DNA from 2 places in the Rhizobium sp. N122 genome. Region 2 is predicted to be linked to the other one. Evidence: riboswitches for the same ligand, from Rfam matches in the RefSeq annotation. Region 2 holds a riboswitch; the other holds the start of a gene.

Region 1 (14,275 bases), on a different contig from region 2:
TCGAAATGAAGAACATGTCTGCAGACCGGCGCATGATCAAGATCGCGATGGCCGCCCCCTATCTCGCCCGTCAGGAAGAACACGATCTCGCCATCCGCTGGAAGGATCATGACGATCGCGGCGCGCGCAACCAGATCGCCATGGCTCATATGCGGCTCGTCATATCCATGGCGGGCAAGTTCCGCAATTTCGGCCTGCCGATGAGCGATCTCGTGCAGGAGGGCTATGTCGGCCTTCTGGAGGCGGCCGCCCGCTTCGAGCCGGAACGCGACGTGCGCTTTTCCACGTATGCAAGCTGGTGGATCAGGGCGTCGATCCAGGATTATATCCTGCGCAACTGGTCGATCGTGCGCGGCGGCACGAGTTCGGCGCAGAAGGCGCTGTTCTTCAATCTGCGCCGTCTGCGCGCCAAGCTCGCCAAGGGCGACACGCAGCTGACACTGCAGTCCATTCACCAGGAAATCGCCGCCGCGCTCGGCGTCAGCCTCGCCGACGTGCAGACGATGGATGCCAGGCTTTCCGGCAACGACGCCTCGCTGCAGGCGCCTTCGGTCTCCGGCGATGCCGAGAGCGCGGAGAAGATGGATTTCCTCGTCAGCGATGATCCCCTGCCGGACGAGCAGGTTTCCAACATGATCGACGGCGAGCGCCGCCGCGTCTGGCTGGCCTCGGCGCTGAAACATCTCAACGAACGCGAGATGAAGATCATCAGCGCCCGGCGTCTGGCCGAAGACGGCGCCACGCTCGAAGAACTCGGTGCCGATCTCGGTATTTCCAAGGAGCGCGTGCGGCAGATCGAAAGCCGGGCAATGGAGAAGCTCCGCAGCGCATTGGTCAGCGCCGATCCGCACATGGCGGCCTATGCTTAGATTTAAGCGCTACAGCGCCCGTAACGCGTCGAGAGACGCACGGCGCGGTAAAATTCATTCCCTCCAGCAGCACTGACTCGCCCGGCGTAAGCCGGGCTTTTTTATTCGGCGATGATCTTGACGCGATCGCCTGGTGAAACGGCTGCACCGGTGGGCAGGGCATTGATGAGTTTGAAGAGATCGAGCTTGCGATCGGTGCCCATCATGCGGGCGGCGAGCGTCGAGATGTTTTCACCCGGCCGGACGGTGACGACGCGGATGCGCAGCGGCTTCAGCGAGGCCGCCTCTGCCGGCGTCATGCGCCGGAAACTCGCGCGCAGGACATTGGCCGTCGGCTCGAGCGCGTCGCTGCCTTTCGGAACGGCGGTCAGGAAGCGGAAGATCTGCGAATTGTTGCGGATGACGGTGACGTCGAAATCCCAGCGGTCGGCGCTGGCGCGCGCGGTGGCCGCTTCCATGCCGTTGATGGTGACCGGCTGTATGGTCGAGGGGTCGAGGCCGGTCACCCAGCCGCTGGAGATATAGTTGGTAAGGCTCTGGTTCTGATTGTCGGCGACGCCGTCGAAGCGGACGGCGATGTCGTTCGGGCCGGTCGCCATCACCGCTTCGACCTTGTTGTCGATGTGGAAGTCGGGCGGCACGTCGAAGCGGATGCCGAGGCCGCCATGCAGGAAGGTCTGGCCGCGCACATAGCCTTCCTCAGGGCTGTCGCCGTAGAGCAGGCCGTCTATGCCGTCGAGATAATAGTCACGGCCCTTGTCGCCGACCGCGCCTTCCTGGCCGAAGGCGCGCGCATGGGTGCGGGCAAGCTCGATGCGCTGGGCCGAGTTCGGATGGCTCGACAGGAAGTCGAGGCTCTGGTCGGCTTCGGGATCGACCGACATGAAGCGACTGTACGCCGCCATGGAATCGAGGAAACGGGCAGCGGCATAGGGGTCGTAGCCGGCTTCGCCGAGCATGCGCACGCCGATGACATCGGCCTGCAATTCCTGCTGGCGGGAGAAGGCGGCGAGCCGCAGCTTGCCGCGGGCCAGCGCCTGCTTGCCGGCGATATCGCTGGAGAGGACCTCGGCGACAACGCGGCTGGCGATGACCTCGGCCTCTTCGCGCTTCTGTCGCTCGATGCCGTGGTTCGCCGTCACGTGGCCCATCTCGTGCGACAGCACAGCGGCAACCTCGGAGGCGTCGTTGGCAAGGGCAAGCAGGCCGCGGGTGACGTAGAGATAACCGCCCGGCAGCGCAAAGGCGTTGATCGCCGGCGAATTCAGGATGGTGATGCGGTAGGACTGGCTCGGATTTTCCGACACCGCCGTCAGCGCGCCGGCGATGCGGGCGACCAGGCGCTCGGTCTTGGCGTCCTTGTATTCGCCGCCGTAGCTTGCGACGATGCGCGGATGTTCACGGGCGCCCATCGCCGCGCGCGGGTCGTTCTTCTGCACCTCGTCGACGATCTGCGGATTGGAAGACGGCGAGACGCTCGGCTGATAGGATTGCTCGATCAGCGTTTGACAGCCATTCAGCGCCATTGCGACGGCCGACAGCAGCATCAGGCGGCGCGCGATGCGCCACGGCGCGGAGATGGCATCACTGGAAAGCGCGGGCGATTTCCACGTCGTCAAGCTGTCCAGTCTGGTTCTCCGCATCATGTCGCTATTTTGCCGATTCGCCGCAGATTGGCACCGACCGTGGCAAGGGGAATTCAACAGGTGCGCACCCCTGATTTCGCGCTGCACAATCGGCCGATACAAGTCCTTGCTGTAGCTGATTTACGCATCGGTTGCATAGCGAGACTCTGCTTAAATGTGGCGGCGTTGCATTTTGGCAAGCCTCGGGGCATGAGGCCTCCCTTCGCTCGGATGAAATTATGGCGAAAGTTCCGTCACGAAGCCGAGATTCGTCGGCGGCGCAGAAAAAGAACGGGTTGATTGAAACAACCGGGCCAACAGCGGCGGCAATGCGAGAAAATTGCAATCCCAGATAGCTGCTATGGGGAAGCAACGCCTTGGGATGAGGTATCCGCGGGTCCGATTCGGTTATTCCGCGGCTTCCGCCGTCGTCGGTTGCGGCATCTTCACCTCACCGGTGCGAGGCAGCTGCACAGGTTTCAGCATGATGGCGGCGGTAAGGCCGATCAGCGCAATGGCGCAGGCGGTCATGAAGAGCGGCGAGAAGGCGGCCGCATAGATATCGGCGACGGCCCGGCGGCTCGCTTCGGGAAGGGAAGCCATCATTTTCGGCGTCAGCTGTTCGATGTCGGCGACACCGGGAATCGAGACGCCGACCTTGCCGAGCCCGGAAGCGATGATGGCGCCATAGATGGAGATGGCGATCGACGCGCCTCCCATGCGCGACAGCGTCACCGAGCCGGTGGCGGCGCCGACGTCGCGGGCAGGCGCTGCATTCTGGACGCCGATGACGGGAACCTGCTGGGCAAGGCCGATGCCGATGCCATGCAGCATCATGATCGCGCCGATGAGAGCGATCGACGTTCCCGCGTGGATCTGCGACATCAGTGCGAAGGCGATGGCGCTGCAGGTCAGGCTTGCAATGGCGAAGGGCTTGTAGCGGCCGGTCTTCGAGATGATGCGGCCGGCCGACAGCGATCCACAGACGAGGCCGCCCGTCAGAAGGATGAAGAGAAGGCCGGCGGCAGAGGGCGAAAGGCCGGTGGTTGTCTGCAGAAAGAGGGCGAGATAGTTGACCATGCCGATAGCGATGGCACCACCCATGATCGAGATCAGCAACAGCAGGCTGAAGGTGGAATTGCGAAAGAGGTCCAGCGGCACGATCGGCTCCGGCGCGCGGCGCTCGACGAACACCCAGGTGACGGCGCAGACGATTCCGAAGGCGACGATGCCGATACTCTGCGGCGAGACCAATGCGCCGAACAATTCGCTGCTGTCGGTGGCAAGCACCATGCTGGTCGTCGTCAGGGCGAGCAGCAGCGCGCCGGCATAATCGATCCTGGGGCGGCGATGCGGCCTGCGATAGGGCAGCATGAAGGCGAGACCGGTGAGGACGATGACGCCGATCGGCACGTTGACGAGGAAGATCGAGCGCCAGCCGAAAAGATCGCTCATCGTGCCGCCGAGCACCGGACCGATCGCGCCCGACGCCATCAGCACGAGGCTGGAATAACTCTGATAACGCGCCCGCTCGCGCGGCTCGAACAGATCGGCGTTGACGGCGAAGATCGACACCATAATGCCGCCGCCGCCGAGACCCTGCAGCACGCGGGCGGCGATCAGCGTGTTCATCGAGACCGCGAGGCCGCAGACCGCCGAGCCGAGGGTGAAGATCATGATCGCCGTCATCATCACATATTTTCGGCCGAAGAGATCGCCGAGTTTACCATAGAGCGGCATGACGGCGCTGAGCGACAGGAGATAGGCCGAGCCGATCCAGCCGAAACGCTCGAGATGGCCGAATTCGCCGACGATCGTCGGCAGCGCTGTGGAAACGATCTGATTATCCAGCGTCGCCATGAACATGGCGGTCATCAGGAAGAAAAAGAGGATAAGCCGGCGACGAGGATCCGTCACGAGCGGCGCAGGCGCGAGTTGCATGTCCATGGGAGCATCATTCCGATCCGATGGATAATTTATGTGCTATTAGCATATAGTTGTCAATGGCACATTAATGACCTCGGCATATTCAATTTCGGCTTCCGCTCTGTTATGGTGTCGTCATGAATGAAGCCCTGACCAGGATCCTGTCCAGCAGCCAGGCCGCCGAGCCGGACGACGAAAACGTGTCTCTTATCGGCCGGAGCATGGCGCGTATGCGGCTGATGACCGGGCGGCGGCTGATCGGCCGGCTGGCGATCCAGAGCGCCGCACCGGGTCTCGAGCTTTCGCATCTCGATGTGCTCGATGCCGTGCGCAGGGCGCAGCCCGCCGGCGAGGTGACGGTCGGCCTGATCGCGGAGATGCTGCGCATCGATCCGTCCCGGGCTAGCCGGGTGGTGGCCGAGATGGTGACCCGCAACGTTCTGCGCCGCGAGGCCTCGCAGGCCGATGCGCGGCGGATCGTCGTGGTCATGACGGCAGCGGGCGAGGCGCTGCTTGCAGAAATCCGCGCACAGAAACTTGCGATCATTTCCGAGATTGTTTCCGATTGGCCCGAAGAGGATGTCGATCGCTTCGCGGCCCTGTTCGATCGTTTCATCGGCGGTTACGAAGCGATCTTTCTGTCCCGCGATAAGGATACGCCGGGCTGAGGTGAACGTGGCGGATCGGCCGGCGCCCCTTCCCCTCCACCCCCGGTTTGCGCTAAGGGCAATGCCCATGAGCCAATCCACCTTTACCATTCTGCTCGGCGGCGAACTTAGCCTGACGGAGCGTTTGCGCCATGCCGTCGCCGGCACCCGCTTCATCGCGGCCGATGGCGGCATGCGGCATGCGGCCGCCCTCGGTGTCACGCCGGAGCTCTGGGTCGGCGATTTCGATTCGACGCCCGATGATCTCGAGGGTGCCTTTCCCCATGTGCCGAAACAGCCCTATCCCGCGGCAAAGGCGGCGACGGATGGCGAAATAGCCGTCTCGGAAGCGATTGCGCGGGGTGGGCGGCGGCTGATCCTGGCGGGTGCGCTCGGCGGCGAACGCTCGGACCACGCGCTTCAGCATCTGCTGTCGGCCGTCAGCCTGGCGGAAGAAGGTTTCAACGTGCTGCTGACCTCGGGCAAGGAGGAAGCGGTGCCGCTGCTTGTCGGTGCGGTCGAGCTGGATCTTCCCAAGAACAGCCTGTTTTCCGTGCTGGGATTCAGCGCGCTGACCGGGCTTTCGATCGAGAATGCGCGTTATCCGCTGGCCGATTTCCATCTGCCTTTCGGCTCGTCGCGCACCATTTCCAATGTCGCGGAAGGCAAGGTTCGCTTTTCGCTCGGCAGCGGCCGGGCGATCGTGCTCGCCAGGCCCTATGATCTTTCCGGAGTCTGATTTTTGGCCCCTCCCATTCTAAAACTCGACGATATCTTCCTGAGCTTCGGCGGTGCACCGCTTCTGGCGGGTGCCAGCCTGCAGATCGAGCCCGGTGACAAGATCTGCCTCGTCGGCCGCAACGGCTCGGGAAAATCGACGCTTCTGAAGATCGCCGCCGGCCTGGTCGAGGCGCAGTCCGGCGAGGTCTTCCGCCATCCGTCCTCGACGGTGCGCTACCTCGAACAGGCGCCGGATTTTGTCGGCTTCCACAGCGTTCAGGCCTATGCCGAGGCCGGCCTCGGGCCAGGCGACGATCCTTATCGCGTCACCTATCTGCTCTCCCATCTCGGGCTGACCGGCGAGGAGGATCCGAGAACCCTTTCCGGCGGCGAATCGCGCCGCGCCGCCCTTGCCCGCGTGCTGGCGCCCGAGCCCGACATTCTGCTGCTCGACGAGCCGACCAACCATCTCGACCTTCCCACCATCGAATGGCTGGAAGGCGAGTTGCAGAAGACGCGCAGCGCCCTGGTGCTGATCTCGCACGATCGGCGTTTCCTCGAAAAGGTCTCGACGGCAACCGTCTGGCTCGACCGCGGCAGCTCGCGCCGGCTCGACAGGGGATTTGCGCATTTCGAGGCCTGGCGCGATCAGGTGCTGGAGGCAGAGGAACTCGAGCAGCACAAGCTCGGCAAGGCGATCGAGCGCGAAGAGCACTGGCTGCGCTACGGCGTCACGGCACGGCGCAAGCGCAACATGCGCCGCCTCGGGGAGTTGCAGACGATGCGCTCGCAATATCGCGGCCACAAGGGGCCGCAGGGCACCGTGCAGGCGACGGCTTCGGACGCGCAGGAATCCGGCAAGCTGGTGATCGAGGCCGACAAGATCACCAAGAGCTTCGGCGACCGGCCGATCGTCACGCCCTTTTCGATTCGGGTGCATCGCGGCGATTGCATCGGTTTGGTCGGTCCGAACGGCGCCGGCAAGACGACGCTGTTGAAGATGCTGACCGGGCAGCTTTCGCCGGATAGCGGCACGATCAAGCTCGGCACCAATCTGGAGATCGCCACGCTCGACCAGAAGCGCGAGGATCTCGATCCCGAGGACACGCTGGCCAATTATCTGACGGATGGGCGCGGCGAAAACCTGCTCGTCAACGGCGAGCAGCGTCATGTCACCGGCTATATGAAGGAATTCCTGTTCCAGCCGGAACAGGCGCGGACGCCGATCAGAAGCCTGTCGGGCGGCGAGCGCGCCCGGCTGATGCTGGCGCGCATTCTGTCGCGCCCGGCGAACCTGTTGATCCTCGACGAACCCACGAACGATCTCGATATCGAAACGCTCGATCTGCTGCAGGAGATCGTCGCCGGTTTTCCCGGCACGGTCATTCTCGTCAGCCATGACCGCGATTTTCTCGACCGCACCGTGACCTCGACGATCGCACCCGCCGTGCCGGACGCGCCGGACGGCCGCTGGATCGAATATGCCGGCGGCTATTCCGACATGCTCGCCCAGCGCAAGGGCGCGCTCGAGGAGCGCAAGCGAGCCGAGAAGGCGGCGGAGAAGCCGAAGACGCAAGGTGCCGCACCTTCTGGAGCAGGCTCGAAGAGCAAGCTCTCCTTCAAGCAGAAATTCGCGTTGGACAATCTGCCGAAGGAGATGGCGAAAGCCGAAGCCGAGATCGCCAAACGTGAACAGGTGATGGCCGACCCCAATCTCTTTACCCGTGATGCCGCTGCTTTCAACAGGCTCGCCGGCGAGATGGAGAAGCTGCGCGCCAGCCTTACCAAGATGGAAGAGGAGTGGCTGGAGCTCGAAATGCTGCGGGAAGAGCTGGAAGGCTGAGCTTTTCCTCGCGGCTCACTTTTCATTGATTCGTCAGCCCGTTGCCAGGCGGCATAAGGTGCCGTCCGGCAACCGGGGATAGCGCCGATCGCAAGGGCGACAAGGAAAAGTCAGATGTCTCGCACGCTTCGTTCCCGTTTTTTCACAGCACTTGCCGCCGGCAGTCTGGTCGCGCTTGGCCTATCGCAGGCCGCACAGGCGCAGGACAGCCAGCGCATTCGCGTCCGCGGCGCGATCGAAAGTCTGAGCGGCGATAGTCTCATCGTCAAGACGCGCGAAGGCAGCGATGCGACGATTACGCTGAAAGCCGGCTGGAAAGTCGGCGGCATCAAAAAAGCGTCGGTCGAGGATATCAAGCCCGGCGATTTCGTCGGCGTCGCCTCGCTGCCGAAAAGCAGCGGCCCGGATGGGGCGATCGAGGTGCTGATCTTTCCGGCGTCGATGAGGGGGACCGGTGAGGGCAACCGTCCCTGGGATGCCCAGCCGAACAGCCAGATGACCAACGCGACAGTCAGCAATGCCGTCAAATCCGTCGACGGCCATACGATCACGCTGACCTATCAGGGCAAGGAAAAAACCATCACCATATCAGACGGCACGCCGATCGTGACCTTGGCGCCGGCGACCAAGGACGATCTGAAGGCCGGCGCCAAGGTCATCGTCACCGGCGAGAAAGCGGCGGATGGCAGCATTTCGGCCAGCCAGGTGGCCGTCGGCCTCAATGGTATCACGCCTCCGATGTGACCGGCTGGTTTAGGAAAGCCTATAGATTTCTTCCATCTGGCGCAGCCAGTCGTTCGCGCGCGACTTGAATAATTTCGTCTTTGGAACGATCACTGATGCCGCTATCCAATCCGTCGGTGATCAAACGCTGCAATTCCGTCAGCTTTTCCAAACGCTCTTGATTGCGGCGTTTCATCATAGACATGTCCCTGCCTCGCCAACGTCATGACATGCAAAATCATCGAGCGTCTGTTGGACGCGCGGGCGCTCTACAGCGCCGGGGCGGGCATGGCGGCAGCGCCCGTACCGGCGCTGGCGCCAGGACGGGCGGCTTGCTGATCTTGCTGCGGTTCCTCGGATTTTGACGGCAGCGCCTGTAAGTGCAGCACGCGCGGCTTCAGCATCTCGAGATAGGCCTCGGAGCGGCCGATATAGATCATGCCGGTTTCGGGCATGGAGGTGAGCAGCCCGGCCATGGTTTCCTGCCATTCCGGCTCCATGCCCTCAAGCACTTCGTCGAAAATGATCCAGCGCGGGCGCACGAGAAGCAGGCGGGCGAAGCCGATTGCCTTCTGTTCGTCGCTGTCGAGCAATTTGTCCCAGCGGGCGCGGGTATCGAGCCTTGAGATCAGCGAATGCAGGCCGGCCTTCTCGAGGGCTGCCTCGACGGCGGCTTTCTCGTGGGCATCGGGGCTTTCGGGGAAGGCCAGCGCTTCACGCAGCGTGCCGCCGGGGATATAGGCGATCTGCGGGACGAACAGCATGTCGTCGATCGGCGGCAGACCCATCGTGCCGCTGCCGCACGGCCAGAGGCCGGCCATCGCCTGGAACAGCAGCTTGCGGTTGACGCTGTGGTCGCCGTTGATCATGATCTTTTCGCCAGCCTTGATCACGACATCGGTTTCGAGCAGGCGGAAGCCGCCGCATTCCTCGATGTCTTCGCCGATCTTGGCGACGATCACCACGTCTTTCAGCGTCAGCGTGTCGGCCGCGGTGTTTTCATACGTGATGCCATCCTTCAGCTCGAAGTCCTCGTCGGTCTCCAGCAGCGCCTCGCGGAAATCGGTGACGCGCATCAGCGTGGCGCGCCATTCGGCGATCGGACCGAAATTGGCGACATACCAGCGCAGGGCCGTATTGACCTGGTTGAAGGCGCCGACCGACATCATCAGCTGGCCAAGCGTGAGGCCGCCGGAGAAATAGGCTGGCGCGGCGACGATGATCGGAATGACGATCACCAGCCAGCCGTAACCGGCCGAAACCCAGGTGAGGTTGGTATTGGCCATGGCGAGCCGCTTCACGACCCTCAGCACCGAGCTGATGTCGGTGTTGATGCGCCGACGTTCATTCTCCTCGCCGCGGGCGACGGTGATCGCCGGCATGTTCTCATTGGCATGCATCAGGGTGAAGCGAAGCTCGGCTTCCTTCGAGAAGCGGTCGGCATTGAGCTTGACCAGCTTGCGGCCGACGACCTGGCTCAGCACCGAGGCGGAGGCGGCGTAGAAAATTGCCGCCCAGACCATGTAGCCCGGAATCGAGAAGCTATGGCCGCTGATGTGGAAGATGAAGCCGCTGGAAAGCTCCCAGAGCACGCCGATGAAGCTGACGAGAAGAATGGTCGCCTGCAGCAGGCCGAGAACGAGGCCCGTCGTGCTTTCGGCGAGGTTGCGGGAATCCTCGTGCAGGCGCTGGTCGGGATTGACGCCGATCAGGCCGCTGGAGGAGAGCCGCAGCGCCCGCTTGCGCTTCAGCCACTGATCGACCAGATCGCGCGACAGGCCTTCGCGCATATAGAGCGCCGTCATCTGGTTCAGCCAGGCCTGCAGCACGTTGAGCAGCAGCAGCGTACCGGCGATCATCGCGAAGATTTCAAGCTGATGGAAGAATTCGCCGAGGTCGCGGCGCTCCAGCGAATCGTAGAAGGGGGCGTTCCACTCGTTGAGGATGACCTGGCCATAGGCCGTCGCCAGGATGACGAGGATCAGCACGGTCGCCAGAAACAGCACCTTGCCACGCACCTCAGAATTCCAGAATGCGGAGAACATCACTCCGAGGCGGTAAGTCAGGCTGAGATCATACCCTACCCTATCCTGCCTTCGGATGCCCGGCCTCCCCTCGGTCTTATCTGCCATTACGCTTTTCCAACATCGCCCATGCTTACCATTATTAACATGGTGGCGTTACCGGTCTATCAACAGATTCTATCAGTCATTAAACTGTGATGATGCTTGCATGGGTCGCTCCCGCATGCATTCGGCAGTTGATTCGCGGCACGACTGGGTCTAATTAAGCATCCGTGGTGATTTGGCCGGCCGGCTTGCAGCCACGTTAAAAAATTCGCTAAAGGGCCGCGTGCGGACCGGTAGCGATTTTTTTCGCCGCCGGTTTTTTGCTTTTTTGATCGAGTGACCGCAATGCCCATCAAGATCCCCGATACGCTGCCCGCCTTTGAAACCCTGGTGCAAGAGGGTGTGCGGGTGATGACCGAGACGCTGGCGATCCGTCAGGATATAAGACCGCTGCAGATCGGGCTGCTCAACTTGATGCCGAACAAGATCAAGACTGAATTGCAGATGGCCCGCCTCGTTGGCGCCTCGCCGCTGCAGGTCGAACTGTCGCTGATCCGCATCGGCGGCCACAAGGCGAAGAACACCTCCGAAGATCACCTGCTTGCCTTTTACCAGACCTGGGAGGAGGTGAAGCATCGTAAATTCGACGGCTTCATCATCACCGGGGCGCCGATCGAGCTCCTGCCCTACGAGGACGTGACCTACTGGCCGGAGATGCAGGAGATTCTCGACTGGACGGAAACGAATGTGCATTCGACGATGAATGTCTGCTGGGGCGCGATGGCGGCGATCTATCACTTCCACGGCGTTCCGAAATACGAGCTGAAAGAGAAAGCCTTCGGCGTCTACCGCCACCGCAACCTCAAGCCTGCCTCGATCTATCTCAACGGCTTTTCCGACAATTTCGAGGTGCCGGTATCGCGCTGGACCGAAGTGCGCCGCGACGATATCGAGAAATCGGACAAGCTGGAGATCCTGATGGAATCCAGCGAGATGGGCGTCTGCCTCGTGCACGAGAAGCGGGGCCGGCGGCTCTACATGTTCAACCATGTCGAATATGATTCCACCTCGCTGTCAGACGAGTATTTCCGCGACGTCAATGCCGGCGTGCCGATCAAGATGCCGCACAACTATTTCCCGCATAACGATCCGGCGCTTGCGCCGCAGAACCGCTGGCGCAGCCATGCGCATCTTTTGTTCGGGAACTGGATCAACGAGATCTACCAGACGACGCCGTTTGATGTGGAGGAGATCGGCACGGATCTGTGAGCGATGTTCCTTTCTGATCGCGGCCGGTTGCGGTTTGGACCAAATGCGGGCAGGTTCCGGTCGGATTGCTAGATATCAAATGGACGGTCGATCATGTCGGATAAGTTGGAGCGGGAAGTTTTCGGGCAGACGAAGGCGGGCGAGACCGTCTATCGCGTCGTCATCAAGGGCGGCGGGCTGACGGCCAAGATCATTACCTGGGGCGCGGTCATCCAGGATCTGCGCCTGGAAGGGCATGACGCGCCGCTGCAGCTCGGCTTCGAGGATTTCGACAGCTACCCGCTCTATTCGGCCTATTTCGGCGCGACACCCGGCCGTTGCGCCAATCGTGTCGGCGGCGGCGCCTTCACGCTCGACGGCAAGGAGCATCAGCTCGAGCTGAACGAAAACGGCGTGACGCATCTGCATGGCGGCAGCGACAATGTCGCCAAGCGCAACTGGACGGTCGTCGAGCATGACGTCGACCGCGTGGTGCTGAAGATCGTCGATCCCGATGGCCGCGCCGGCTATCCCGGCAATTGCACCATTCAGGCAACGTTCCGGGTGCATGGCAACGGCGAATTGTCGGTGACCTACGAATCCACCAGCGACCAGCCGACGCTCGCCAATGTCTGCCAGCATGCCTATTTCAATCTCGACGGCCGCGAGGATGCGCTTGGCCACGACATCATGATCGCCGCCGACCACTATCTGCCGACCGACGAGAAACAGGTGCCGACCGGCGAGATCCGTTCCGTCGCCGGCACGGAATTCGATTTCCGCGAGATGGCGCCGATGAAGCGTTTCGTCGGCAGCGAACAGGTGCTGTACGACCATAATTTCTGCCTGTCCGGCGAGCGCACCGCCAAGCGCAGCGTCGCGCTCGCCCGCAGCCTCTATTCCGGTGTGTCGCTTGAGGTACGCAGTACGGAGCCCGGCGTGCAGTTTTATGCCGGCTTCAAGCTCAACACCGGCGCTCCCGGCCTCGGCGGGCACAAATACGGCCCGTTCGCCGGCTTCTGCCTGGAGACGCAGGTCTGGCCGGACGCCATCAATCACCAGGGTTTCCCGAATGCGGTGCTGCGCCCCGGCGAGGTGCTGCGCCAGGAGACGGATTATATCTTCACCAAGAGCTGAGCGTCTTTTTCAGCGGACGCACGGCTGTCAAATTCTGTTGCTATCAAAACCTCCCCGGCGCCCGGGGAGGTTTTTTCTTGCCTGCGCGGGATTTCAGTCTTGCTGATTGGTTCTAAATAGGTTCTATTGTCTGCCTATGGATAGAACCAGTCTGATAGCGGAGCTGAACAGCCGCGGCCTGCGTGACCAGGCGCTGACCGGGCCGCTCTACAAGCGGCTGGCGCAGACACTGATCGGCCTTATCCAGGAAGGATTGCTGAAGCCCGGCACGGCGCTGCCGGGGGAGCGCGATCTTGCCGAGGCTTTGAAGCTCGGCCGTGTCACCGTGCGCACCGCCTATCGCGATCTGATGGCGTCGGGCGCCCTGGAATCGCGCCACGGCAGCGGTACATTCGTATCGAGCAGGGTGGAGCGCATGGAGCAGTCGCTCTGGCGGCTCTCCTCCTTCTCCGCCGACATGCGCTCGCGCGGACGCCTGCCGGCCGCACGGATCTTGTCGCGGGCGGTCAATACGCCGTCGCCGGAGGAATCCTTCCTGCTCGGCCTCAGCGGCGACGAGCCGGTGCTGCGGCTCGACCGGCTGCGTCTCGCCGACGGCCTGCCGCTGGCGATCGAACGCGCCGTGGTGCCGATCAAGTTCCTGGGCGAGGATGCCGGCGGCGAGGGATCGCTTTATGATGCGCTGACGGCCAGCGGCCACCGGCCGGTGCGGGCGCTGCAGCGGCTGACCGCGGTCACGCTCGACCCGTCCTCCGCAGCGATGCTGAATGTCGAGGTCGGCGCTCCGGCGCTGCTGATCGAACGTGTCTCGCGCCTGGAAGACCAGCGCGTCGTTGAATACACCCGCTCGCATTATCGCGGCGATGCCTATGATTTCGTTGCCGAATTGAGAATCGGAGATGACCTATGAGTGAGAATCAGTCGCTGATGCTGCAGGAAGCCGGCCAATCGCCGGAAGTGGTGGCCACCCTGCTCGAAAAGGAAAAGCCGGTCTTTGCCGAGATCGCCCGGCTGTTTTCATCAGCCCGCCCGAGCGTGGTGACGACGGCGGCTCGTGGCTCTTCCGACCACGCCGCCACCTTCTTCAAATATCTGTTCGAGATCACCTGCGGCGTTCCGGTCGCCTCGGTCGGTCCGTCGATCGCTTCCGTTTACGGTGCTGCCCTGCATCTGAAGGGCGGCGTGCATTTCACCGTCTCGCAGTCGGGCGCCAGCCCCGATATCGTCGCGCTGCAGGATGCGGCCAAGAAGGGCGGGGCGACGACGATCGCCGTCGTCAACGTCACCGACAGTCCGCTGGCGAAACAGGCCGATATCGTTCTCGGCCTCAATGCCGGCGCCGAAAAGAGCGTCGCGGCGACGAAATCCTTCATCGCCTCGGTCGCCGCGCTTTCCGGAGTGACGGCTGCGATCGGCGGCGCGTCCGAGTTGCGGGCCGCCTTGGCCAAGTTGCCGGAGGCGCTTTCGG
Region 2 (14,275 bases):
CACGCCCTCGAACGGCGAAGACGAGACGGCGAGCGTATTGCCGCTCGTCAACCAGTTGCGGGCGAAAAACGGCCTGCCGCCGCTTCGCTCCGATCCGGCAGCAAGCACCGCCGCGCTCTTCCAGGCCAAACGCATGGCAAGCGCCGGCAAAATGGCGCATCTGATGGGGCTCACCGACAGTTTCGGCGCCCGCGTCAAGGCGAGCGGCGTGCAGCTGCCGGCGGCGGAGAATATCGCCTCCGGCCAGCAGAGCGTCGATGCGGTGGTGACCGCCTGGATCAACTCGCCGCATCATCTGGAAAACATGCTCGGGCGTTATGACGGCCTCGGCGTCGCCGTCGCCCATAATGCGTCTTCCCGAAACCTGCCTTATTGGGCCATGGTGCTGTCAAGCTGAGGCGATTCGGCCTCGATATGGGGCAAGCATGGATACGCGCAGCAACAGTCATTCCCTTGCCTTCGAGGTGACGCACCGGCTGGTGCTGTCGATCGCCATTCCGATGACGCTCGGCTTCGTGACGACGCCGCTGCTCGGGCTGACGAGCACCGCCGTCGTCGGCCATATGGGCAATCCGCAAGCGCTGGCAGGGCTCGCGATCGGCGCGATGCTCTTCGATCTCATCCTGGGCAGCTTCAACTTCCTGCGGGCATCGACGACAGGACTGACAGCGCAGGCCTATGGCCGGCGAGACCAGCACGAGCAACAGGCCGTCTTCTCCAGAGCACTGATCTCCGCGCTCGGCAGCGGATTGGCACTGCTCTGTCTTTCGCCGCTGCTGATGGCGGCCGGTTTGCGGCTAATGGGCGCGGAAGGTGCGATCGCAGAGGCGACCAGCACCTATTTCTCGATCCGCATGCTGGCGGCGCCGGCAGCACTGGCGAATTACGCCATCCTCGGCTTCGTGCTCGGGCGCGGACAGGGCGGTGTCGGGCTGCTGCTGCAGGCGCTGATCAACGGCATCAATATCGTGCTGTCGATCTATCTCGGCCTGACGCTCGGCTGGGGCGTGGCCGGCGTCGCCTGGGCAACCATGGCCGGCGAGGTGACCGGCGCGCTCGCCGGGCTGTTCATCGTGCTCAGCGGCTTTGCCAAGGCGGAACGGCCGGCGTGGGCGGAGATCGTTTCCCGGCACCGGCTGGCCGAGCTTTTCGCGCTCAACCGCGATATCCTGATCCGCACCTTCGTGCTGATCGGCGCCTTCACCATCATGACGCGGATCGGCACCAGTTTTGGCGCGGTGACGCTTGCCGCCAATGCCGTGCTGATGAATTTCTTCCTGCTGTCGGGCTATTATCTCGACGGGCTGGCCAATGCGGCCGAGCAGATCACCGGCCGGGCGGTCGGCGCCCGTTACCGGCCGGCCTTCGACCGTGGGCTGAAGCTGACGATCCTGTGGTCCTTCGGACTGGCGGCGATCGTTTCCGCGTTCTTCTTCCTGGCCGGTCCCTGGCTGATCTCGGTGCTGACAACCTCACCCGAGGTGCGGCAGGCGGCAGCGAGTTACCTGCCCTGGGCGGCGGTGACCGGGCTGACCGGCGCACTCGCCTTCCTGATGGACGGGGTCTTCATCGGCGCGACATGGTCGGCCGAGATGCGCAACCGGATGCTGATGTCCTTTGCCGGCTACCTCGCCATGCTCGCCGTCTTCGTGCCGCTCTTCGGCAATCACGGGCTGTGGCTTGCTATGAACGCGTTCCTGCTCTTCCGCGGCTTTTTCCTGGCCGTGCTGGTCAAGCCGCGGGCCGATCAGACCTTTCGGGCCGCCCAGTAATCCAGCCTGCTGTCACGCAGCTCGCCGATCGTGCCGGCCTTTTCGCGGTCCATGAGCTTGGAAAGGCCGCGGACGATATCGCCAGGCAGGCCGGGGCCTTCGTAGACCATGCAGGAATAGAGCTGGACGAGATCGGCGCCCGCCTTGATTTTCTCCAGCGCGGTTTCGGCGGAGGAGACGCCGCCGACGCCGATGATCGGCAGGGCGGGGCCGACACGCTTGCGCATTCTGGCAAGCACGGCGGTCGATTTTTCGAACAGCGGCACGCCGGAGAGACCGCCCGCCTCCTTGGCCTGGCGCTGATCTTTCAGTCCGTCGCGCGACAGCGTGGTGTTGGAGACGATCAGCCCATCCAGCGCATGCGACAGCGCTTCCGCCGCGATATCGTCCATGCCTTCCTCGGTCAGATCCGGGGCGATCTTCAGAAAGACCGGCACCGTGCGGCCTGAGGTCACAGCCATCTCGTCGCGCGCCGCCAGCACTGACGACAACAGCGCCGCAAGGCTTTCGCGCGCCTGCAGGTCGCGCAGTCCCGGCGTGTTCGGCGAGGAGATGTTGGCGGTGAAATAACGCGCGACCGAATGGAAGCGGCGGATGCCGGCGACATAGTCAGCGATGCGATCGTCGCTGTCCTTGTTGGCGCCGATATTGACGCCGACAATGCCCTTGCCGCTCAGCGCCGTGAGCCGCCCGAAAGCGGCCTCATGACCTTCATTGTTGAAGCCGAGGCGATTGATGACGGCTTCATCCTCCACCAGCCGGAAGATGCGCGGGCGCGGATTGCCGGATTGCGGCTTCGGCGTCACCGTGCCGATCTCGGTAAAGCCGAAGCCGAGCTTCAGCAGCGCCTCCGGCACCTCGGCATTCTTGTCATAGCCTGCGGCCATGCCGAGCGGATTTTCGAAGGTGAGGCCGGCGACGGTCTGGCGCAGCCGCGGATCGGGCGTGATCTGGCAGGCGGGCACCAGGCCGGATTTCAGCGCGGCGATCGACATGCCGTGCGCCGTTTCCGGATCGAACAGGAAGAGACCCTTGCGGGCGAGACGTTTGAAGGGATCGATCATGGCTGCAACTCCGGGAAAATATGGGCGCCGGTCTCGTCGAGCGGCAATGGCACCTCCCAGAGCACGGCAGCCAGCGGCAGATCGGCATAGAGATGCGGGAAAAGATCGCCGCCGCGCGAGGGGTCGAACACCAGTTTGTCACCGAAGCCCCCGCCATCGACCGCAATCAGCAGCAGGCCGGACTGGCCGGCGAAATGCAGCGCGGCGGTCTGCTTAGCCTGTTCTGCCGTCGAGAAATGGATGAAGCCGTCCTTGAGATCGATGCCGGCGCCATGAAAAATGCCGGTTTGTCTGGCTTGCTGCCAGAGCGTTTCCGTCACGATCTTGTAAAGGGTCGGTGTCAGGGTCATCATGGCCTCGCGATTGCTGGTCCTCGATCACCAGCGCTTTGCCGGAAAGAGGCGGCGATGTCCACGCCCCCGGCCCTTAAAAACAGGACCTGCACAAGCAAAATCCGGAGGATGAGACGATGAAGATTTTGGTTCTCACACTTGGCGTTCTTCTCCTGCCGCTTGGCGCCGCAGCGGCCGAGGCCGATGCTAGCCGGTTCCAGCTGGAAAAGAGCGGCGATCATTTCGTCCGGCTCGACCGCCAGACCGGCGCCATGTCGATCTGCCAGGACAAGGACGGCGCCCTCGTCTGCCGCATGGCGGCCGACGAAAGGGCGGCCTATGAGGACGAGCTCGACCGGCTTTCGCAGCGGGTGACGAAGCTGGAACAGGGCGGCCTCATTCAGCGGGCGCTGCCGAGCGACGCCGAGGTCGACCGCTCGATCAGCATCATGGAGAAGATGATGAAGAGTTTCATGGGGATGGTGAAGGAGTTTCAGGCCGAGGAAAACGCCAATCCCCTTCCGCAGAAGACCTGATCTGATATAGTCATATCACTAGGCATGCAGGCAAACGTCGGAGGGGACGGCGGCGCATGCGGGCAGATCGGGCTCTTGGGAGGGAGTTTTCGATGCAGGAACAGACCATCATCATTGCGGACGATCATCCGCTGTTCCGCGACGCGCTGCGCCAGGCCGTGGTCGGCATGGAAGGCCGCCAAGCGATCGTCGAGGCCGGCGATTTCGCCGCCGCGCGCAAGGCGGCAGGCGCCCATGCGGAGGCCGACCTGATGCTGCTCGACCTTGCCATGCCCGGCGTCAGCGGCTTTTCCGGCCTGATGGCGCTGCGCTCGGAATTTGCCAGCCTGCCGATCATCATCGTCTCGGCGACCGACGACGCGACGACGATCCGCCGGGCGCTGGAACTCGGCGCCTCCGGCTTCATCTCCAAATCCGCCGGCATCGACGACATTCGCCGCAGCATCCAGACGGTGCTTGCCGGCGATATCGCCACGCCCGAAAACTACCGCGACGGCCAGGAGCAGGATCCCGATGTCGCCGACCTGATCCACCGCCTGCACACGCTGACGCCACAGCAGAGCCGGGTGCTGACCATGCTCGGCGAAGGGCTTTTGAACAAGCAGATCGCCTACGAACTCGGCGTCTCCGAGGCGACGATCAAGGCGCATGTCTCGGCGATCCTGTTGAAACTCGACGTCGACAGCCGGACGCAGGCGGTCATCCAGCTCGGCAAGATCAATATGGCGATGGTCGCCTGAAACGCTTGCAATAACAGGATTTTATTCCTCCTTTGCCTTTACTCCGGCGGCACGCTCGGTTAATATTCCGGCCGGCTGACGCGCGGATGAGCCGCGCACGGAATCGGGCGCCTATGCTGTCACACGACCAGATCTGGGGAGCGATCGACAGGCTTGCCGAGCGGCATGAACTGACGCCATCCGGTCTTGCGCGGCGCGCCGGGCTCGACCCCACCTCCTTCAACAAATCGAAACGGCTTTCCGCCGACGGCCGGCTGCGCTGGCCCTCGACGGAATCGATCGCCAAGGTGCTCGACGCCACAGGGGCGAGCGTCGAGCAGTTCCTTGCCTTCCTGCAGCCGGATGCCGGTTTTTCCAGGAAGCTGGCCGGGCAACTGGGCGCACAGGCTGACGGCGCTTTTCCGCCGCAGGGCAGCTCGATTCCGCTTCTCGGCTTTGCCCAGGCCGGCGCCGGCGGCTTCTTCGACGATGGCGGTTTTCCGGCCGGCCAGGGCTGGGACGTAGTGGAATTTCCCGCAGCCCCGTCGCAGAAATCGGCCGTCTATGCGCTCGAGGTGCAGGGCGAGAGCATGATGCCGCTCTACCGCGACGGCGACGTGCTGATCGTCGAGCCGGGCGCGCAGGTGCGCCGCAACGACCGCGTCGTGGTGCGCACAAACGAGGGCGAGGTGATGGCGAAGGTGTTGCTGCGCCAGAGCCCGCGCTCGATCGAGCTCCTGTCGCTCAATCCCGAACATCCCAACCGCACCCTCGAGCTTTCCGATGTCGATTGGATCGCCCGCATCATCTGGGCCAGCCAATAGGAAGATATTCCATGCGCCCTGCCGCCATCTTCACAGGCCTCATAGGCATGGCGGTGGTGGCCGGCCTGCTGATGGCTGGAGAAGCAAGGCTGCGGGGCGGGACGGACGGCGAGACCGTCTCCGCTGAGGAGACGGCGACTGCTGTGGATTCCGCCCCTAAGACCGGCGAACCGGCTGTGATTTCGGACGACCGTGCCGAAGTGATCGCCCAATCTGCGGAACCGGCGGCGCAACACCCGGCTCCGCCTTCCCCCGGACCAACCGACGGCGCGGCGCCGAAACCCGCTGACAGCGAGCAGCGAGCCGAGACGGCCGCCGGGCAAACCGCAGGTCCGGCCGTAAAGACGCCGATGGAGCTGGCGCGGCCGGCGGTCGACAATGCCGGCCTTCTCTCCTTCGGCGAGCGCAAGCTTCAGCTTGCCGGCATCGTGCCGACGCCGGCCGACAGGATATGCGGGCCGGCGGGCCGGCAATGGCCCTGCGGCATGATGGCGAAGACGGCGCTACGCCAGCTGTTGCGCAACCGCAGCATCGCCTGCGATGTCGATGCGGCCGAATGGAAGGAAACGGCGACCGCCGCCTGCCGGCTCGGCACGCAGGATCTCGGCACATGGCTTGCCGAAAACGGCTGGGCCGAGGCAGCGGCGGGCTCACCGCTTGCATGGGCTGCCGAGAAGGCCAGGCAGGCGGGGAAAGGCCTTTATGGCGACGATCCGCGCCGGAGATAACCGGCGGCCTTGACAGGGAGCCGATCCCTTGTAATGCCGGCTGCCAATTCCCACTGCCAATTCCCACTTTGGGCTGATCGAAAAAGGAATCAGAGATGAACAAGCCGCTTTCCGCCCATGATGCGCTGATCTACGTGATGGTGATGGCCTCAGCCGTCGACAGCACGATGAACGACCGGGAGATGGAAAGGATCGGCCAGTTGATCGGGTTCCTGCCGGTTTTCCGGGATTTCGACGACGACAAGCTGATTTCGGTGGCGCGCGACTGCGCCTCGCTGCTGTCAGGGCCTGAGGGCCTCGACGTCGTTCTCGAAACCGTGCGCGACACCCTGCCGGCAAAACTCTACGACACGGCCTATGCGCTGGCCGTCGAAGTCGCGTCCGCCGATCTCTCTGTCAAAGCCGAGGAGCTGCGGCTGCTCAGCCTGCTGCGCGACCGGCTCGGCCTCGACAAGCTCACCTGCGCGGCGATCGAGCGCAGCGCCATTGCCCGTTTCCGCAAGGGATAAGCTCGAAAGTTCAATAAAGCCCGTAGGGAAAATAGCGCAGATAGATTTCCTGAAGACGGCCGTTGCGCGACAGCGTGGCGAGCGCATGGTCGATCGCCGCCGTCAGCACGCTGTCCTTCTGCCGCAGCATGATCGTCATGCCCTCGCCGAGGAAATGCTCGGAGAGGTAAGGCCCGTCGAACAGGGCGCAGCATTTGGCCGAGGCCGGCGAGGAAACCCAGAAGGAAAGCTGCAGCGCATCGGCGAAGGCGGCATCGACCTTGCGCTCCTTCAGCGCCGCAAGCAGGGCGTCCTTGGTGTCGAAGGCCTCAGCCTTGATCGCCGGAAAGAAGGCGGCCAGCATCGCCTCGTGCACCGTGCCCTTGACCACACCGACCGAGTGCGCCGAAAGCGCGGCAGCCGTTTTGCCGTCGAGCGGCACGGCGAGATTGCGCACGAAGCGGGCCGGCAGCATCAGATACGGCCGGGAGAAGACGAATTGCCGGCGCAGCTCCGGCGTCACCGCAAGGCCGGCGATGACGGCGTCGCCCTGCGAGGCGGCGAGCGCATCCTTGAGATCGACAAAGGGGATCGCCTGGATCTGGCACTTGTCCGAAATCTCCAGCTCGCTGCAGATCTCGCGAGCGAGATCGACATTGAAACCGGACAGCTTGCCGTTCTGATCGGTGAAATTGAACGGCGGAAAATCGACCGAGGTCAGGAAGCGCAACCGCACCAGCGAGGAGAGATCGGGCCTGGCCAGACGCTCGCGGGCATCGAAAAGCAGCGGCAGCGAGGGCGTTGCCTGCTGGGCGGATGCGGCAAAGCCGCCAAACAGAGCGCCCAGAAACAGGCCGAACGCAAGAAGAGCCCTCAGAATCGGAAATGCCCGTTTGGATTCGATCATCGTGGTCTCGGAGTTAAGCGCGAAGCGTTGCCGCGAGATGTAACAGAGTCATGCGGGACGGGGAATATCTATGGGACGGATCGTGCGCATCCGCCCCTCATCCGCCTGCCGGCACCTTCTCCCCGTTTTACGGGGAGAAGGAGATTTGCCGCGACCTCTCCGTCCCTCGCTAACGTCTCGCGGGGCACGTCCCCTCGCCCCGTTTTTACGGGGAGAGGGTTAGGGTGAGGGGCAGCCAGCCTTCGGTGCGGTGGCAACCGTGGCCCTCCTTACCCCCAAAAATCACTGCGTCGCCGCCCTGCCGTTAGCGCGGAATTAAAGAATATCGCCTCTATTTGTGACGACGACACGGACCCGCCGGCCGATTGCATGATGCATGCGTCAACCCCGCAATAATCCCTGAGCCGCGACACCGACGCAGCGCTCTGTTTGCAACAATTGATTTTAAAGCACCAGGCGTGCGACGCCTGGTCAACCGGGTAACATTTCCATGTTGAAGCATCTGAAAATCCGCACGAAAATCATATCGGTCGTGGCGCTGCTCGGGCTGATCACAATGGCCGGGCTGGTCTATGTCATTTCCGAATTCCGCCGTGCGGATGCCGCCTACAGCGCCTTCATCGATCATGAGGCGCTGGCCTCGATGCAGAGCGCGCGCGCCAGCGCCTCGGTGGTGGCCTCGGTGCTGCAGGTCACTCTGCTCGCCGACATGAAACCGGATACGCCGGCCTTCGCCACCGCGCTTGCGGCGCCAAGCAGACTGCCGCAGGCCCGCGAACGGATGAAAGATGCGCTGGCGCTGGTGCCGAGCCGCAAGGCGGCGATCGACGACATTCAGGCCGGCATCGATGAGATCGAAACGCTGGCGAACAAGATCACCGAACAGAGCAAGGCCAAGGACAGCGCCGGCGCGCTTGCCAATGTCGCCCTGATCAATGCCAAGCTCAATGCGCTGACGCCGAAGATGATCGCCAACAATGATGCGATGATGGCCATGCTCAACGACGGCGGCGACGCGCTCTCGGCTTCGGTCAACGGCCGGATCGTCTTCTGCCTCGTTCTGATCGGCATCGCCGTTCTCGGCGCCGTCGGATTCAGCGTCGTCGTGGCCCAGATGGGCATTGCCGGCCCGATGACGCGGCTCAACCTGCGCATGACGCGGCTTGCCGAGGGCGATACCGCAAGCGATGTCGGCGGCCTCGACCGCGGCGATGAAGTCGGCCAGATGGCCAAAGCCGTCTCGATCTTCCGCGACAACGCCATCGAACGTGCCCGGATCGAGGCGCGCGCCGAAGCCGACCGCAGCCTCGGCGACGGCGAACGCCGCGAACGCGAGGCACAGCGGACGCGTGAAGCAGCCGAACTGGAAGGTGCGGTGACCGCGCTCGGCGACGGCCTGCGCCGCCTTGCCGCCGGCGATCTCGCCTCGCATATCGACCAGCCCTTCGTCGCCCATCTCGATGCGCTACGCGAGGATTTCAACAACTCGGTCGAGAAGCTCAACGAGGCGCTGCATACGGTCGGCGCCAATGCCCGGGCGATCGGCGCCGGCGCCAACGAAATCCGGTCTTCCGCAGACGAGCTTTCCCGGCGGACGGAACAGCAGTCGGCCTCCGTCGAAGAGACGGCGGCGGCGCTGGAGGAGATCACCACGACGGTGCGTGACGCCGCCAAGCGCGCCGAGGAGGCGAGCCAGCTCGTCGCCCGCACCCGCCTCGGCGCCGAAAAATCCGGCGAGATCGTCCGCAAGGCCGTTTCCGCCATGCAGCAGATCGAAAAATCCTCGGGCGAAATCTCCAACATCATCGGCGTCATCGACGACATCGCCTTCCAGACCAATCTGCTGGCGCTGAATGCCGGCGTCGAAGCGGCGCGCGCCGGCGAAGCCGGCAAGGGTTTTGCGGTCGTCGCCCAGGAAGTCCGCGAGCTTGCCCAGCGTTCCGCCAAGGCGGCGAAAGAAATCAAGGACCTGATCACCAATTCCGGCACACATGTGCAGACCGGCGTCTCGTTGGTCGGCGAAACCGGCAAGGCACTCGACTCGATCGTCCAGGAAGTGCAAGAAATCAACCAGCACGTCCATGCCATCGCCGAAGCCTCGCGCGAACAGTCGATCGGGCTGCAGGAGATCAACACCGCCGTCAACACGATGGATCAGGGCACGCAGCAGAACGCGGCGATGGTCGAGCAGTCCACAGCCGCCAGCCACAGCCTCGCGACGGAAGCGGCAGCGCTGAACAGCCTGCTCGGCCAATTCCGGCTGACCGGCACCGGCAGCTTCGCCGCCGCCGCCCCGATCGCCTCGACCCGGCCGCCGGCAGCCGCACCCCGCCCCGCCACGCGCCCAGTGGCCAAGGCACCCGCGATCCGCGTCGCACGGGAAGGTGCGGCCCGCCCGACCGCCTCGCCTGCCCGCGCCCTCGGCCAGACCCTCGCCAACGCCTTCGGCGCAACCAACAGCGCGCCGAAAGGCCAGGATGAGGACTGGACGGAGTTCTGAGGCAACAATACCTCAGCGTTCGCCGCCTGCCCCTCATCCGCCTGCCGGCACCTTCTCCCCGTAAACGGGGCGAAGGAGGTATGCCGCCCCCTCTCCGTCCCACGCCAATGTTTCGTGTGGCACGTCCCCTCTCCCCGTTTTTTACGGGGAGAGGGCTAGGGTGAGGGGCTGCCCTCGGGCGCAAACTGGAGGCCGCCTGGCCATTTTAACCCGGCCGCCAACCCACCTCGACCAGAATATTCCCCGGCGCCGTGCAATAGAACAGCCAGCCGCCGCGCATGGCGGCCGGCGGGCCGGAAAGTGCTGCGCCGGCGGCAACAAGCCCGGCATGGACCACATCGACATCCGCCCTTTCGGTCAGGATGAAGCCGATATGATAGGTCTGCCGCCCTATCTCCACCTGATCGGCAGTGCCGAACTTGGCGATGGCGTGGCTGAGGACGATTTCGAGGCCGGTATCGTCCTCCAGGATCGCCAGGCCGTTGTTGCCTCGCATATCCTTAAGCCGCAGGCCGAAATGGCGGATGAAGAAATCCGCCGTCTCGGCGATATCGGGTACGTGAAAATCGAGATGGTTCAGGCGCATTGACAGTCTCCGTTCAAAAAAATCCCGGGACTGCCTTTTTGCCGTCTCCGCACGCCGCCGGGATCCCGCATTTTCATGCGGATCACGTCGCGGGTTCTCGTGCCATGGGCCACGGAGCAGAGCTTCGCCGGGGCGCTACGGAGCCCTGACGGAAGGGATCGGGCTTACCTCAACCGATCCTGCCTTTTTCGACCATGCCGATTTAGCAGACGGCGCCGGTTTCGGCAATGAAGCAGGCCATAAAGCGATCACGGCGTTCCAGGCGATCCATCCCTAAGGATTGAAGGCGGATCCGCCGTTTCATCTGGCGAGTGTGATCCGATCCGGAGTAAGATCCCATCGTCGGCGCACCGGAAGGGATGGACATGAAACCCGCACTCATCGGCCTGATCGGCACCCTCATTCTCACCGGGTGCAGCAGCGTTTCCTATTATAGCGGCCCCGGCCTCGAGCCGATCCCGGGAAGCATCACCTATAACGGCCAACCACGCAGCAAGCTCACCAAGTCCCCCGCGGGCTCCGCCTTCCCGCACGATTTCATCGACCAATACGGCCGGCAGGTGGAGGAAACCTACATCATCCAGCCCGACCGAAGCCTGATCATCGCGCATCGGCAATACAAGCCGATCCGGTTTTTTGGGGATTAGAGCAGGTCGCTGGAAAGGCAGCTGGAGCGGGTGAAGGGAATCGAACCCTCGTATTCAGCTTGGGAAGCTGCTGCTCTACCATTGAGCTACACCCGCGATGCGCTGAGATTTCCAACAGATGAGGGCTGCTGTCAAGTCACGCGACACGCAAGCTGTCAGATGCGGAAGTGCTTCGAGAGTTTGAGGCCCTGGGCCTGGTAGTTGGAGCCGAGGCCGGAGCCGTAGAGGCTCACCGGTTTTTCCTGCATGTGTTCGTAGACGAGGCGACCGACGATCTGGCCGTCTTCGAGGATGAAGGGCACTTCGTGGCTGCGCACTTCGAGCACGGCGCGGCTGCCGCGGCCGCCGGCCGGGGCGTGGCCGAAGCCGGGGTCGAAGAAGCCGGCGTAGTGGACGCGGAATTCGCCGACCAATGGGTCGAAGGGGGTCATCTCGGCGGCATAATCCGGCGGCACGTGCACGGCCTCGCGCGAGACGAGGATATAGAATTCGTCCGGATCGAGGATCAGCTCGTTGCGGCCGCGGCTATAGAGCGGTTCCCAGAAATCGAAGATGTCGTGCTCGGCCTTCTTGTCGACATCGACGACGGCGGTGTGGTGTTTGCCGCGATAGCCGATCAGGCCGTCTTCATCTCCGGCCAGATCGATCGACAGCGCGATGCCGCCGCCCGAGACGTTCGGCTGCTTGCTGGCGACCAGCGTCTCGCTTTCATGCAGCTTCAACAGTTCCGGCTCGCCGAGCAGGGCATGGCCGACGCGGAAGCGGATCTGCGACAGGCGCGAGCCGCGGCGCACGACGATCGGGAAGGTGCGCGGGCTGATTTCGAGATAGAGCGGGCCGGCATAGCCAGCCGGGATCTTGTCAAATTCTTGAGCGTAATCGGTGATGACGCGGGTGAAGATATCGAGCCTTCCGGTCGAGCTCTTCGGATTGGCCGAGGCCGACATGTCGGCCGGCAGCGCCAAGCTCTCCATCAGCGGCACGATGTAAACGCAGCCGGTTTCGAGCACCGCGCCTTCGGAAAGGTCGATCACATGCAGGCTGAGGCGGTCGAGCTTATCCGAGACCAGATGCGAAGGGCCGGGCATGAAGCTGGCGCGCACCCGAAAAGCCTTGGCGCCCAAGCGCAGATCGAGGCTTGCCGGCTGGATCTGGTCGCGGTCCAGCTCCCGTTCGGAGATCAGACGCCCCGTTTCGAACAGCGCCGAGATCGCGCGGTCCGCCAGAATTCCCGTTTCACGAGCCATCATGCCTCATCCATCATTTGCCGCCGACAAAACCAAATACGGGGAATTGACGCAAGCAGCTAACAGCAGTATTGCAGAATTATCCCGTGGTGATTTGGCCGGTCGGCTTGCAGCCACGTTAAACAAGTGGCTAAAAAGACCGGGTTGAAACCGGTCTGCTTTTGCGGCCGGTTTTTTTGTTATGTGAAGGTGATGGCATGAGCAAGACTTGGCGCCCGGCAACCCAACTCGTCCACGGCGGAACCTTGCGTTCGCAATATGGCGAAACATCCGAGGCAATCTATCTCACGCAGGGCTTCGTCTATGACACGTCCGAGGCGGCCGAAGCCCGCTTCAAGGGCGAGACCGACGGCTACATCTACGCCCGCTACGGCAGCCCGACCAACGACATGTTCGAAAAGCGCATGTGCATGCTCGAAGGTGCCGAAGACGCCCGCGCCACCGCCTCCGGCATGGCGGCGGTCAGCGCGGCCATCCTCTGCCAGGTCAAAGCAGGCGACCATATCGTTGCCGCGCGCGCCCTCTTCGGCTCCTGCCGCTGGGTGGTGGAAACTCTGGCGCCGAAATACGGCATCGAGTGCACGCTGGTCGACGGCCGTGATCTTGCCAACTGGGAACAGGCAATCCGGCCGAACACCAAAGTGTTCTTCCTGGAAAGCCCGACCAACCCGACGCTCGAGGTGGTCGATATCGCAGGGGTTGCCAAGCTCGCCAACCAGGTCGGCGCCAAGGTCGTCGTCGACAACGTCTTCGCAACACCGCTCTTCCAGAAGCCGCTGGATCTCGGCGCCCATATCGTCGTCTATTCCGCCACCAAGCACATCGACGGCCAGGGCCGCTGCCTGGGCGGCGTCGTCCTGGCCGACAAGGCCTGGATCGACGAGAACCTGCACGACTATTTCCGCCATACCGGCCCGGCCATGTCGCCGTTCAACGCCTGGACGCTGCTGAAGGGCATCGAGACGCTGCCGCTGCGCGTCAAGCAGCAGACGCAGAATGCGGCGAAGATTGCCGATTTCCTCGCCGAGCAAGGCAAGGTCGCCAAGGTGATCTATCCCGGCCGCAAGGACCATCCGCAGGCCGATATCATCGCCAAGCAGATGAGCGGCGGCTCGACGCTTGTCGCCTTCGAGCTGAAGGGCGGCAAGGAAGCGGCCTTCGCGCTGCAGAACGCGCTCGAGATCATCAAGATTTCCAACAATCTCGGCGACAGCAAGAGCCTGATCACCCATCCGGCGACGACGACGCACAAGAACCTGTCGGAGGAGGCGCGCGCCGAACTCGGCATTTCCCCGGGCACGGTCCGCCTTTCGGCCGGCATCGAGGATACCGACGACCTGATCGAGGATTTCGCCAAGGCGCTTGCCAAGGTCTCGGCCTGATCAGCTAATGGCGGCCGGACCTCATTTGGGGTTCGGTCGCCGGACTGAAGACGATGCCGGGCCGGACCTCGAAGGCGAGGCCGGGGGAACAAGTTCGGCTGTGCCGGCGTTCGGAACTGAATTAACGCTGCCAATTAGGCTTAACGATCGAAACACCTTCGATCAGGACCGTTTTATTCACGATCATCGTTCCGTTTCTTGACGGACAGGCCCTCTTATAAGATACGGGTAACATATCTTGACTAAGGTGCAAGGCATGTATCGCGCCCTCACAAAAGATATCGAAGTCGTCGTCGAGCCATTCTATCTGGAGGAGCAATCCGATCCGGACGACGATCGCTATGTCTGGGGTTACCGGATCGTCATCAGCAACAATTCCGGCATCGCCGTTCGCCTGGTCAACCGCTACTGGAATATCACCGACCAGAACGGGCAGGTGGACGAGGTGACCGGCCCCGGCGTCGTCGGGGAACAGCCACGCCTCAGCCCCGGCGACACCTACGAATATTCCTCGGGCTGCCCGCTCGACACGCCCTCCGGGCT

Evidence for each region. Region 2 has a riboswitch for S-adenosylmethionine ahead of ATY75_RS23655 (O-succinylhomoserine sulfhydrylase). Riboswitches for the same ligand answer to the same signal wherever they lie in the genome.
Region 1: it holds a riboswitch for S-adenosylmethionine, as region 2 does, so the genes downstream of both, metA (homoserine O-succinyltransferase) here and ATY75_RS23655 (O-succinylhomoserine sulfhydrylase) in region 2, are expected to answer to the same signal.

Annotation. Positions count from the first base shown of each region.
Region 1 is NZ_LOKU01000036.1:4,816-19,090, reverse strand. It holds gene ATY75_RS23365 (RNA polymerase factor sigma-32) at 6-869, shown strand; gene ATY75_RS23360 (M48 family metalloprotease) at 971-2,515, opposite strand; gene ATY75_RS23355 (MDR family MFS transporter) at 2,903-4,441, opposite strand; gene ATY75_RS23350 (MarR family winged helix-turn-helix transcriptional regulator) at 4,558-5,088, shown strand; gene ATY75_RS23345 (thiamine diphosphokinase) at 5,150-5,806, shown strand; gene ATY75_RS23340 (ABC-F family ATP-binding cassette domain-containing protein) at 5,810-7,630, shown strand; gene ATY75_RS23335 (DUF5666 domain-containing protein) at 7,745-8,374, shown strand; gene ATY75_RS23330 (hypothetical protein) at 8,394-8,558, opposite strand; gene ATY75_RS23325 (ABC transporter ATP-binding protein/permease) at 8,623-10,485, opposite strand; SAM riboswitch at 10,640-10,717, shown strand; gene metA (homoserine O-succinyltransferase) at 10,768-11,691, shown strand; gene ATY75_RS23315 (aldose epimerase family protein) at 11,785-12,807, shown strand; gene ATY75_RS23310 (GntR family transcriptional regulator) at 12,944-13,717, shown strand; gene ATY75_RS23305 (SIS domain-containing protein) at 13,714-14,275, shown strand, end outside.
Region 2 is NZ_LOKU01000037.1:22,613-36,887, forward strand. It holds gene ATY75_RS23580 (CAP domain-containing protein) at 1-397, shown strand, start outside; gene ATY75_RS23585 (MATE family efflux transporter) at 426-1,772, shown strand; gene ATY75_RS23590 (quinone-dependent dihydroorotate dehydrogenase) at 1,748-2,836, opposite strand; gene ATY75_RS23595 (DUF952 domain-containing protein) at 2,833-3,186, opposite strand; gene ATY75_RS23600 (hypothetical protein) at 3,306-3,704, shown strand; gene ATY75_RS23605 (response regulator transcription factor) at 3,797-4,444, shown strand; gene ATY75_RS23610 (helix-turn-helix transcriptional regulator) at 4,558-5,247, shown strand; gene ATY75_RS23615 (thermonuclease family protein) at 5,259-5,975, shown strand; gene ATY75_RS23620 (tellurite resistance TerB family protein) at 6,071-6,484, shown strand; gene ATY75_RS23625 (transporter substrate-binding domain-containing protein) at 6,495-7,370, opposite strand; gene ATY75_RS23630 (methyl-accepting chemotaxis protein) at 7,861-9,870, shown strand; gene ATY75_RS23635 (VOC family protein) at 10,076-10,456, opposite strand; gene ATY75_RS23640 (hypothetical protein) at 10,822-11,103, shown strand; tRNA gene ATY75_RS23645 (tRNA-Gly) at 11,126-11,199, opposite strand; gene ATY75_RS23650 (2'-deoxycytidine 5'-triphosphate deaminase) at 11,259-12,353, opposite strand; SAM riboswitch at 12,427-12,505, shown strand; gene ATY75_RS23655 (O-succinylhomoserine sulfhydrylase) at 12,548-13,732, shown strand; gene apaG (Co2+/Mg2+ efflux protein ApaG) at 13,989-14,275, shown strand, end outside.